One region of the Kosakonia cowanii JCM 10956 genome, then DNA from elsewhere that is predicted to be linked to it. Evidence: predicted binding sites of a transcription regulator. Region 1 holds the regulator's gene; the other holds the start of a gene.
The links. The regulator PurR, encoded in region 1, represses purine synthesis genes. The targets are predictions, from matches to a motif close to CANGCAAACGTTTGCNTG.
Positions count from the first base shown of each region.

Region 2: the regulator PurR is predicted to act here: its motif matches at 2,534-2,551, upstream of gcvT (glycine cleavage system aminomethyltransferase GcvT).

Region 1 is NZ_CP019445.1:3,262,723-3,268,292, reverse strand. It holds gene BWI95_RS15400 (MFS transporter) at 40-1,209, opposite strand; gene cydH (cytochrome bd-I oxidase subunit CydH) at 1,376-1,465, opposite strand; gene purR (HTH-type transcriptional repressor PurR) at 1,763-2,788, shown strand; partial or broken gene punR (DNA-binding transcriptional activator PunR) at 2,785-3,718, opposite strand; gene punC (purine nucleoside transporter PunC) at 3,831-5,027, shown strand; gene cfa (cyclopropane fatty acyl phospholipid synthase) at 5,325-5,570, shown strand, end outside.
Region 2 is NZ_CP019445.1:1,313,099-1,318,668, reverse strand. It holds gene ubiH (2-octaprenyl-6-methoxyphenyl hydroxylase) at 1-1,005, shown strand, start outside; gene ubiI (FAD-dependent 2-octaprenylphenol hydroxylase) at 1,016-2,218, shown strand; gene gcvT (glycine cleavage system aminomethyltransferase GcvT) at 2,642-3,736, shown strand; gene gcvH (glycine cleavage system protein GcvH) at 3,761-4,150, shown strand; gene gcvP (aminomethyl-transferring glycine dehydrogenase) at 4,282-5,570, shown strand, end outside.

The DNA.
Region 1 (5,570 bases):
TCTCCCACCTGCCGCTCGCGCGGCAGGTGTTACTTCGCCTTACTCCGCCGCCGCACAGACGCGCGACGCTGAATTACGCCCGGAGAAGAGCACCAGCAGCAGCCCCAGCCCGGCAATAATCGCCCCCATCACCGGAACAAAACTGTAGCCGAGACCGCCGGAGATCACCGCACCACCTGCCGCCGCGCCAAGGGCATTACCCAGGTTAAATGCACCAATATTGACCGATGACGACAGCCCCGGTGCTTCATGGGCAACACGCATCACGCGCATCTGCAACGGCGGCACCACCGCGAATGTTGCAGCGCCCCACACCACCATCGCGATCGCCGCACCAATCTCACTGCGCGCCAGCAGCGGGATCGCCAGCATGATAACAATCAGCAGCAGTAAAAAGCCTTTCAGGGTGCCGGTTACCGAGCGGTCCGCCAGTTTCCCACCCAGATAATTGCCAATCGAGAAACCCACGCCAATCAGCACCAGCATGGCGGTGACAAACACCGGCGTGGCGTCAGTCAGTGTGCGCAACACCGGTGAGATGTAGGTATAGAGAGTGAACATTGCACCGGCACCGAGCACGGTAGTCAGCAGCGCCGTCAGCACCTGCGGGCGCATCAGTACCGCGAGCTCGTTGCGCACGTTGGGTCGCGCGCCCACGCCGCCTTTCGGTAATGAGAAGAAGAGCGAGACCATGGAGATCACCCCAAGCCCGGCGGTTGCCATAAACGACATGCGCCAGCCGATCGTCTCCCCAAGCCAGGTGGCGGCAGGCACACCGCCGATATTGGCGATAGTCAGCCCCATAAACATCGTCGCCACCGCGCTGGCCTGCTTCTCTTTCGCGACAACGCTCGCGGCTACCACCGAGCCAAGGCCGAAGAAGGCGCCGTGGTTAAGGCTGGTGATGATACGGGCGATCATCAGGGTGGCGTAATCCGGCGCAATAGCAGAGAGCACATTGCCGACGGTGAAGATCGCCATTAAGAAAATCAGCGCGTTACGACGGCCGCGATGGGAAAGCAGCAGCGTCATCAGCGGCGCGCCCACCATAACGCCGATGGCATAGGCGCTGATCAGCATCCCCGCCGCCGGAATCGAGACCCCAACACCCTGCGCAATCACCGGCAGTAACCCCATCGGGGAGAACTCGGTGGTACCAATCCCAAAGGCGCCTATCGCCAGGGCAAGCAGGGGGAAATTTATTTTCATCTTTTGACTCCGAAATGGACATGCCGACCCTCTACCGGGTCGCGAAAGGCAAAAGTATGACAGGTGTCACAAAAAACAGAAGTGAGCGTACGGAGAAAAGTTTATTGCGCAACGGGTAACAATGGGGACGCAAGAACCGAGGGAGAAGGCTCTCCCTCGCATCAGATCAATGCAGTGCAGCGGTCAGCGCGCCGAAAACGATCAGGCTCAGAACGATGACGGTAGTGAAGAGTGAATACTTAAGATCGGTGCTCATCAATTTTTCTCCATTTAATTTCCCCACAAAAAGTGAGCCTGCGCATTTTTGCACAAAATATGGGAAAAATCTTGCGTGATTTGCCAGCAGAACGGTTTTAATACTTCCCCTTTTGCTCAAGATCAGACAAAATTCGACGCTAAATTTATTAGCGTACCGGCCATTGACTCCCCTCCTGACGTCCAGTGTCGTTTTCCCGGCGTACCGCACTCACTTTGATGAGTTCAGGGTGTTTAAAGGCAAACGTTTACCTACCGAATTATCAGGAGCTTACGATATGGTCTGGAGTAATATCTGATGGCAACGATTAAAGATGTCGCGAAACGAGCAAACGTTTCCACTACAACCGTATCACATGTAATTAACAAAACCCGTTTCGTCGCCGAAGAGACGCGCAACGCTGTCTGGGCGGCGATCAAAGAGCTGCACTATTCGCCAAGCGCCGTTGCGCGCAGCCTGAAAGTGAATCACACCAAATCGATTGGTCTGCTGGCGACCAGCAGTGAAGCGGCCTACTTCGCCGAGATCATCGAAGCGGTTGAGAAGAAGTGTTTCCAGAAGGGTTACACCCTGATCCTCGGCAACGCCTGGAACAGCCAGGAGAAGCAGCGCGCCTATCTGTCGATGATGGCGCAAAAGCGTGTCGATGGCCTGCTGGTGATGTGCTCTGAGTACCCGGAAACCGTGCTCACCATGCTAGAAGAGTATCGCCATATTCCGATGGTGGTGATGGACTGGGGCGAATCGAAGGCAGACTTCACCGATTCAGTGATCGATAACGCCTTCCAGGGCGGCTATATGGCCGGTCGTTACCTGATCGAGCGCGGCCATCGCGACATCGGCGTGATCCCGGGTCCGCTGGAGCGCAACACCGGCGCAGGCCGTCTGGCTGGCTTTATGAAGGCGATGAACGAAGCGATGATCAACGTGCCGGAAAACTGGATTGTACAGGGCGACTTTGAGCCGGAGTCCGGCTACCGGGCCATGCAGCAGATCCTCGGCCAGTCCTCGCGCCCCACCGCAGTCTTCTGCGGCGGCGACATTATGGCGATGGGCGCCCTCTGCGCTGCCGATGAGATGGGGCTGCGCGTGCCGCAGGATATCTCCGTTATCGGCTATGACAACGTGCGCAACTCGCGCTTCTTTACCCCCGCGTTGACGACGATCCATCAGCCGAAGGACTCGCTGGGCGAAACGGCATTCACCATGCTGCTCGATCGCATTGTGAATAAGCGTGAACAGTCGCAGTCGATTGAAGTGCATCCGCGCCTGGTTGAGCGCCGCTCGGTGGCCGATGGCCCCTTCCGCGATTACCGCCGTTAATCCCCTCCCGCGGGAGCCTTACTCCGGCTCCCGCAGCCACTCCTTATTCAACGTTTCACTGTCGCCCAGATAATCGAGCAGCCAGTTCAGCGCAGGCGACGCCTCGTTTTGTTGCCATGTCAGGCAGCAGGCGGCATCCGGGAACGGGTTTTCCAGTTCAAGCGCCACCCAGTCACCGCTATCAAGCCACGGTCGGGCAAAATGGGCTGGCACCATCCCCACACAGAGCCCCGCTGACAGGCACGCTTCCGACGAGGCCCAGTCGGGCACCATCACCCGTTTCTGGTTATCCAGCAGCCAGGTAATGCGCTTCGGCAACGAGCGGGAGGTATCCTCCTGAATCAGCGACGGCCAGTTGCGCAACGTCTCATCGCTTAACGGACCGTTGAGTTGTGCCAGCGGATGTTGACGCGAGACGACACACTTCCAGCTTAAAGTGCCCATATCGCGAAAGGCATAGCGCCCCCCGACGGGAATGGCCTGCGTGGCACCGATCGCCAGTTCAACACGGCCATCGGCGAGCGCATCCCAGACGCCGTTGAACACCTCCTGGTAGACCACCAGTTCAACATCGCTGAAGTGACGGTAGAAATCGACAATCATCTGCCGCGTGCGGGCGCGTTTTACAATGTTATCGACGGCAATCGGCAACTGGCCGCGCCAGCCGTTGGCGATCTGCTGACACTGCTGGCGGGTGATCAGCATTTTTTTGATAACAGACCGCCCCTCCTTTAAAAACCAGACGCCGGCGGGGGTTAATTCCACATCGCGGTGGCGGCGCACGAACAGCGGCACCGCCAGCCACTCCTCCAGCTGGCGTACGGTGTAGCTCACCGCAGAAGGCACGCGGTGCAACTCCTGCGCCGCGCCGCTAAAGCTGCCATTCCGCGCTACGGCATCCACCACTTCAAGGGAGTATTCTGACCACATATTCTGCCTGCAAAATTTTTGAAACCAATGTGCAAATATTAGCGTTTCACAACCAGGAAAGCACTCCTTACACTTCCCCACCCTGATTACCTGCAATTAAAGAGAAATGAGAATGCAACCTGGCAAAGGATTTTTAGTCTGGCTCGCGGGCTTAAGCGTGCTGGGCTTTTTAGCCACCGACATGTACCTGCCCGCTTTCAGCGCGATTCAGCAAGATTTAAACACCTCTCCCGCCGTGATCAGCGCCTCGCTGAGCCTTTTCCTGGCCGGGTTCGCGGTGGCGCAGCTGCTGTGGGGACCGCTGTCGGATCGTTATGGTCGCAAACCAATTCTGCTGATTGGTCTCTCTATTTTCGCCCTGGGCTGCCTTGGCACCCTCTGGGTGCGCGATGCTACCTGGCTACTGGTGCTGCGTTTTGTGCAGGCCGTCGGCGTCTGCGCCGCCACCGTTAGCTGGCAGGCGCTGGTGACAGATCACTACCCGGCGCACCGCGTTAACCGTATTTTCGCCACCATTATGCCGCTGGTCGGCTTAACCCCGGCGCTGGCCCCACTGCTCGGCGCCTGGCTGCTGGCCCATATTGAATGGCAGGCGATTTTCGCCACCCTGCTGGCCATCACCGTGGTGTTGATGATCCCGGTTTTCCGCCTCAAATCGCCGGTAAAAGAGGTGGCGCATGACCAGCAGGCACTCACCTTTCTCGATCTGCTGCGCGCCCGCGATTATCGCGGCAATGTGATGATCTACGCCGCCTGCTCCGCCAGCTTCTTTGCCTGGCTTACCGGCTCGCCGTTTATCCTGCATGAGATGGGCTATGGCCCGTCGGTAATTGGCCTGAGCTATGTGCCACAAACCTTCGCTTTCCTGATTGGTGGTTACGGCTGCCGCGCAGCGCTGCAAAAATGGCAGGGTTCGCGCATGTTGCCGTGGTTACTGAGCGGCTTTGCTCTGAGCGTGCTGGCGACCTGGGCAGTTGGCTTTATTCCCGGCGTCTCGCTCACTGCGCTGCTGATCCCCTTCTGCCTGATGGCGATGGCAAATGGCGCGATCTACCCTATCGTGGTGGCGCGGGCGCTGCGTCCCTTCCCGCAGGCGACGGGCCGCGCGGCGGCGTTGCAGAATACCCTGCAACTGGGGCTCTGCTTCTTCGCAAGCCTCGTTGTTTCGTGGCTGATCATTACCCCGCTGCTGACCACCACCAGCGTGATGCTTGCCATGGTGCTGCTCGCGGCACTCGGTTATGGCATTCAGCATCGCGCAGACGAAGAGCAGGATGAGGTGCGTGAGCCCTCCTCCGCGCGCGGGTAGTTGCTGACGGGACTGTCGCTAATGGCGTAATTAGCACGCTATTAGCGACAAGTTGAATCACCTGATATTGAGGCCTATACTGATTCTCGGCTATCTCATAAATACGATAAATATTATGCAGTAACGGGCACCGGAGCGTGCTCGTTTCCCCAAGGAGGGCCTTTTCTGGCAAGGGTCTCTCCCTTCCTCTGTTCTACGTCTGATATCAGCCTTACGGTGCAAACCGTGAGATTTCTCACAAATTCTGCCAGCGTCTACGCTTGTAGAGTTCTGATCACTATTCGTGATGGAGAAGGTATGAGTTCATCGTGTATAGAAGAAGTGAGCGTGCGGGATGACAACTGGTTCCGCATAGCAAACGAACTGCTGGGTCGCGCAGGTATTCGTATCAACGGTCCCGCACCCGCAGATATTCAGGTGAAAAATCCTGATTTTTTCAAACGGGTTTTACAGGACGGTTCGCTCGGACTCGGCGAAAGTTATATGGACGGCTGGTGGGAGTGCGAACGGCTCGACATATTCTTCACCCAGGTACTGCGCGCC
Region 2 (5,570 bases), 1.9 Mb from region 1:
CAGCTGGCGCACATCGGCGTCTGGCAGGCGCTTGCCTCCTGCGCAACACCCATCTCAACCGTACACGTCAGCGATCGCGGTCATGCCGGTTTCGTAACGCTGACGGCGGAAGAGTACCGGCTTGAGGCGTTAGGCCATGTGGTTGAGCTGCACGATGTCGGGCTGCGGCTCTTTAAGCGGCTGCAAAACGCGCCGGGCGTCACGCTTCACTGCCCGGATCGCGTCGATCGCTTTACCCGCAGTGAAGAGCAGGTGACGGTGACGCTGCAAAGCGGCAAGCAGCTTACCGGCGAACTGCTGGTGGCGGCAGACGGCTCGCGCTCATCGATTGCCGGGCAGCTCAATATCGACTGGCAGCAGTCGCCTTATGACCAGGCGGCGGTGATTGCCAATGTCACCACTTCTGTTGCCCATCAGGGGCGCGCCTTTGAGCGCTTTACTGAACATGGCCCGCTGGCGATGCTGCCGATGTCGCAGGGGCGCTCTTCGCTGGTGTGGTGTCACCCGCGTGAAAAACAGCAGCAGGTGGCGAGCTGGTCAGACGAACAGTTTTGCGAGGAGTTGCAAAAAGCCTTCGGCTGGCGTCTTGGCCGCATCCTGCATACCGGGAAGCGCAGCGTCTACCCGCTAGCGCTCTCCACTGCCAGCTCATCTGTTTCCCATCGCGCCGTGCTGGTCGGCAATGCCGCGCAGACGCTGCATCCGATTGCAGGGCAGGGCTTCAACCTTGGCATGCGCGATGTGATGACGCTGGCGGAAACCCTTTCTCACGCCTTTATCGAACAGAGTGATGTGGGAAGCTATCCGCTGTTGCTGCGTTATAACCAGCGTCGGCAGGCAGATAAAGCTGCCACCATCGGCGTGACGGATGGGCTGGTGCATCTCTTCGCCAACCGCTGGGCGCCGCTGTTCGTTGGGCGCAACCTCGGGTTGATGGCGATGGAACTATTTACCCCGGCGCGTGATGCGCTGGCGCAACGAACCCTCGGTTGGGTCGCCCGTTAAGGAGCTAAGAGTGCAGAGTGTTGATGTTGCGATTGTCGGCGGCGGCATGGTGGGTCTGGCATTAGCCTGCGGCCTGCAAGGGAGCGGGCTGCGCGTGGCGGTGCTGGAACAAACGGTTCCTGAGCCGCAGGCCGCGGATGCCCCTCCGGCGCTACGCGTCTCGGCGATTAACGCCGCCAGTGAAAAATTGCTGACCCATCTCGGCGTCTGGTCAAACATCGTTGCCGGGCCGGTCGGCTGCTATCACGGCATGGAAGTGTGGGAGAAAGACAGCTTCGGGCGCATCTCCTTTGACGATCTAAGCATGGGTTACAGCCATCTGGGCTACATCATTGAGAACACGCGCATTCACCACGCGCTGTGGGAGCAGGCGCAGCAGTGCAAAGATGTCACGCTGATTGCGCCAGCGGAGTTGCAGCAGGTCGCCTGGGGGGAGAACGAAGCGTTCCTGACCCTGAAAGAGGGCACTATGCTGACGGCGCGTCTGGTAGTGGGTGCTGACGGCGCTAATTCGTGGCTGCGCAACCGCGCGGATATTCCGCTCACCTACTGGGATTATCACCACCACGCGCTGGTGGCGACGATCCGCACCGCCGAGCCGCACCTGGCTGTCGCGCGCCAGGTTTTCCATAATGATGGCATCCTCGCGTTTCTGCCGCTGAACGATCCGCATTTATGCTCGATCGTCTGGTCGCTGCCGCCAGAGCAGGCGAAGGCGATGCAGGAGAGCAGCGCTGAGGCGTTCAACCAGGCATTGACCGTGGCCTTCGATAACCGCCTCGGGCTGTGCGAGCTTGAGAGCGAACGCCAGACTTACCCGTTAACCGGGCGCTACGCACGGCAGTTTGCCGGGCATCGGTTAGCGCTGGTGGGCGATGCGGCGCACACCATCCATCCTTTAGCTGGCCAGGGCGTTAACCTCGGCTTTATGGATGTGGCTGAGCTGATTGCTGAGTTGCGGCGCTTAAGCCGCGACGGCAAAGATATCGGTCAGCATCTCTACCTGCGCCGCTACGAGCGCAGCCGTAAACATAGCGCCGCGATGATGCTGGCGAGCATGCAGGGTTTCCGCGAACTGTTTGCCGGTGCGAATCCGGCGAAAAAGCTGCTGCGTGATATCGGGCTGAAACTGGCTGATACGCTTCCCGGCGTTAAACCGCAGTTATTGCGTCAGGCTTTAGGGCTTAACCATCTGCCGGAGTGGTTACGTTAACTGCGTCACACTTTCCCTTCCCGGCCCCGGGAAGGGAAGCTCTCCTCTCATTTGAAATATTCTAATTTCACCCCCATTCTCAGATTAGTTTTTCTCATGTCGTTAATTTTGGCTTACGCGCTTTTTTGCTTTTAACTGGCAGTAAATGCTAATTACCTGCCCAATAAGCGCGCAGAAGTGACCTCTTATCCGCGTGTGGCAGGGATTTTTCGCTATATTCCACTGCGGTTATCTCAGCGCGTTTTGGTCATAAGCTAATGTGATGACCGGTTTTTCCTTATGGTTAAGCGCACCTTTCGGTGATAAGTTCAGGCCAAAGAGAACGTTTGCGTCACCGCCTGTAACAGGGCATCGACACGCTTTTTTGCCGCCGGAAAGGCGCTGCGAAAAACGTGATAGCTCAGCGTATTCGATGAGGAAAAGATGGCTCAGCAGACCCCTTTATTTGAACAACATACTCAATGCGGCGCCCGCATGGTCGACTTCCACGGCTGGATGATGCCACTGCATTACGGCTCGCAGCTTGATGAGCACCACGCGGTGCGCACCGACGCCGGCATGTTTGATGTTTCACACATGACCATCGTTGACCTGAAAGGCAGCCGGACGCGCGAATTTCTGCGCTATTTGCTGGCAAACGATGTCGCGAAGTTGACTAAGCCCGGCAAAGCGCTCTACAGCGGTATGCTTAATGCCTCGGGCGGCGTGATTGATGATTTGATCGTCTACTACTTCACCGAAGATTTCTTCCGCCTCGTTGTTAACTCCGCCACCCGCGAAAAAGACCTCTCCTGGATTTCCCAACACGCCGAACCTTATAGCATCGACATCACCGTGCGCGACGATCTCTCGCTGATCGCGGTGCAGGGCCCGCATGCGCAGGAGAAAGCCGCCAGCCTGTTTACCGACGCGCAGCGCGAAGCGGTCTCTGGCATGAAACCCTTCTTCGGCGTGGAAGCGGGCGACCTCTTTATTGCCACCACCGGTTACACCGGTGAAGCCGGGTATGAAATTGCCCTGCCGAATGAAAAAGCCGCTGACTTCTGGCAAGGCTTGCTGAATGCGGGCGTAAAACCCTGCGGGCTCGGCGCGCGCGATACGCTGCGCCTGGAAGCGGGCATGAACCTCTACGGCCAGGAGATGGATGAAGGCGTTTCGCCGCTGGCGGCCAACATGGGCTGGACCATCGCCTGGGAGCCGCAGGATCGCGACTTTATCGGACGTGATGCCCTTGAGCAGCAGCGCGAAAAAGGCACCGAACAGCTGGTTGGCCTGGTAATGACCGAAAAAGGCGTACTGCGTAATGAACTGCCGGTGCACTTCACCGATGCGCAGGGCAATGTGCAGAAAGGGGTGATCACCAGCGGCACCTTCTCGCCGACGCTTGGCTACAGCATTGCGCTGGCCCGCGTTCCGGCAGGGATCGGCGAAACGGCCGTGGTGCAGATCCGCAACCGCGAAATGCCGGTCAAAGTGACCAAACCTGTTTTTGTGCGCGCCGGTAAAGCGGTCGCGTAACGTTATTTTTCTGGAGAGAAAGCAATGAGCAATGTACCTGGCGATCTGAAATACAGCAAAGAACACGAGTGGCTGCGTAAAGAAGCGGACGGTAGCTACACCGTTGGTATCACCGAGCATGCGCAAGAGCTGCTGGGCGATATGGTGTTTGTAGACCTGCCGGACGTCGGCACCACCGTTAGCGCTGGCGACGACTGCGCCGTGGCGGAGTCGGTAAAAGCGGCATCCGATATTTATGCTCCCATCGGCGGTGAAATCGTTGCGGTCAACGACAGCCTGAATGATTCGCCGGAGCTGGTGAACAGCGCGCCGTATGGCGAAGGCTGGATCTTCAAAATCAAGGCCAACGATGAGGCGGAAGTCGAAGCGCTGTTAGACGCAACCGGCTATAGCGCCCTGTTAGAAGACGAATAATGGTGTGCCGGATGGCGCGATGCGTCTCCGGCCAACCTTTACGTCCCTCAACAGGCCGGTGAAGCGTCGCGCTTTCCGGCAAGCCAGATCTTCGTTTTATCTATTACCGCACGTTTCAGGAATCCTCGCTCATGACTCAGACTTTAAGCCAGCTTGAACATCACGCCTCGTTTATCGGCAGGCATATTGGCCCGGACACCACGCAACAGCAGGAGATGCTGAACAGCGTTGGCGCAGAATCGCTCGACGCGCTGATCGGGCAGATCGTGCCGAAAGATATTCAGCTCGCCGCACCGCCGCAGGTGGGGGAGTCCACCACCGAATATGCCGCGCTCGCTGAACTGAAAACCCTGGCCCGTCGTAACAAGCGCTTTAAGTCTTACATTGGCATGGGTTACACCGCCGTGCAGCTGCCGCCGGTGATCCTGCGTAATATGCTGGAGAATCCGGGCTGGTACACCGCTTACACCCCTTATCAGCCGGAAGTGTCGCAGGGGCGTCTTGAATCCCTGCTCAATTTCCAGCAGGTCACGCTCGATCTGACCGGCCTCGATATCGCCTCCGCTTCGCTGCTGGATGAAGCGACCGCCGCCGCTGAAGCGATGGCGATGGCAAAACGCGTCAGCAAACTGAAAGGCGCGAACCGCTTCTTCGTCGCAGCCGACGTCCATCCGCAAACGCTGGATGTGGTGCGCACCCGTGCCGAAACCTTCGGCTTTGAGGTGATTGTCGATGAGGCAGAGAAAGCGCTCGATCACCAGGATCTCTTTGGCGTGCTGCTTCAGCAGGTGGGCACCACCGGCGAAGTGCACAACTACAGCGCGCTGATTGCCGAGTTAAAATCACGCAAAATCGTGGTCAGCGTTGCCGCCGACCTGATGGCGCTGGTGCACCTGACCGCGCCGGGCAAGCAGGGTGCAGATATTGTTTTCGGCTCCGCGCAGCGTTTCGGCGTGCCGATGGGCTACGGCGGCCCGCATGCCGCCTTCTTTGCCGCGAAAGATGAATTTAAACGCTCGATGCCGGGGCGCATTATCGGCGTCTCCAAAGATGCGGCAGGTAACACGGCGCTGCGCATGGCGATGCAGACCCGCGAGCAGCATATTCGCCGCGAGAAAGCTAACTCCAATATTTGTACTTCGCAGGTGCTGCTGGCCAATATCGCCAGCCTCTATGCGGTGTTCCACGGCCCGGAAGGGCTGAAACGCATTGCCGGGCGTATCCATCGCCTGACCGACATTCTCGCTGCTGGCCTGCAGCGCGGTGGTCTGAAACTGCGTCACGCGCACTACTTCGACACGCTCTGCGTTGAAGTAGCGGATAAAGCCGCGGTGCTGGCGCGTGCGGAAGCCCATGAGATCAACCTGCGCAGCGACATTCTTAACGCCGTAGGCATCACGCTGGATGAAACCACTACCCG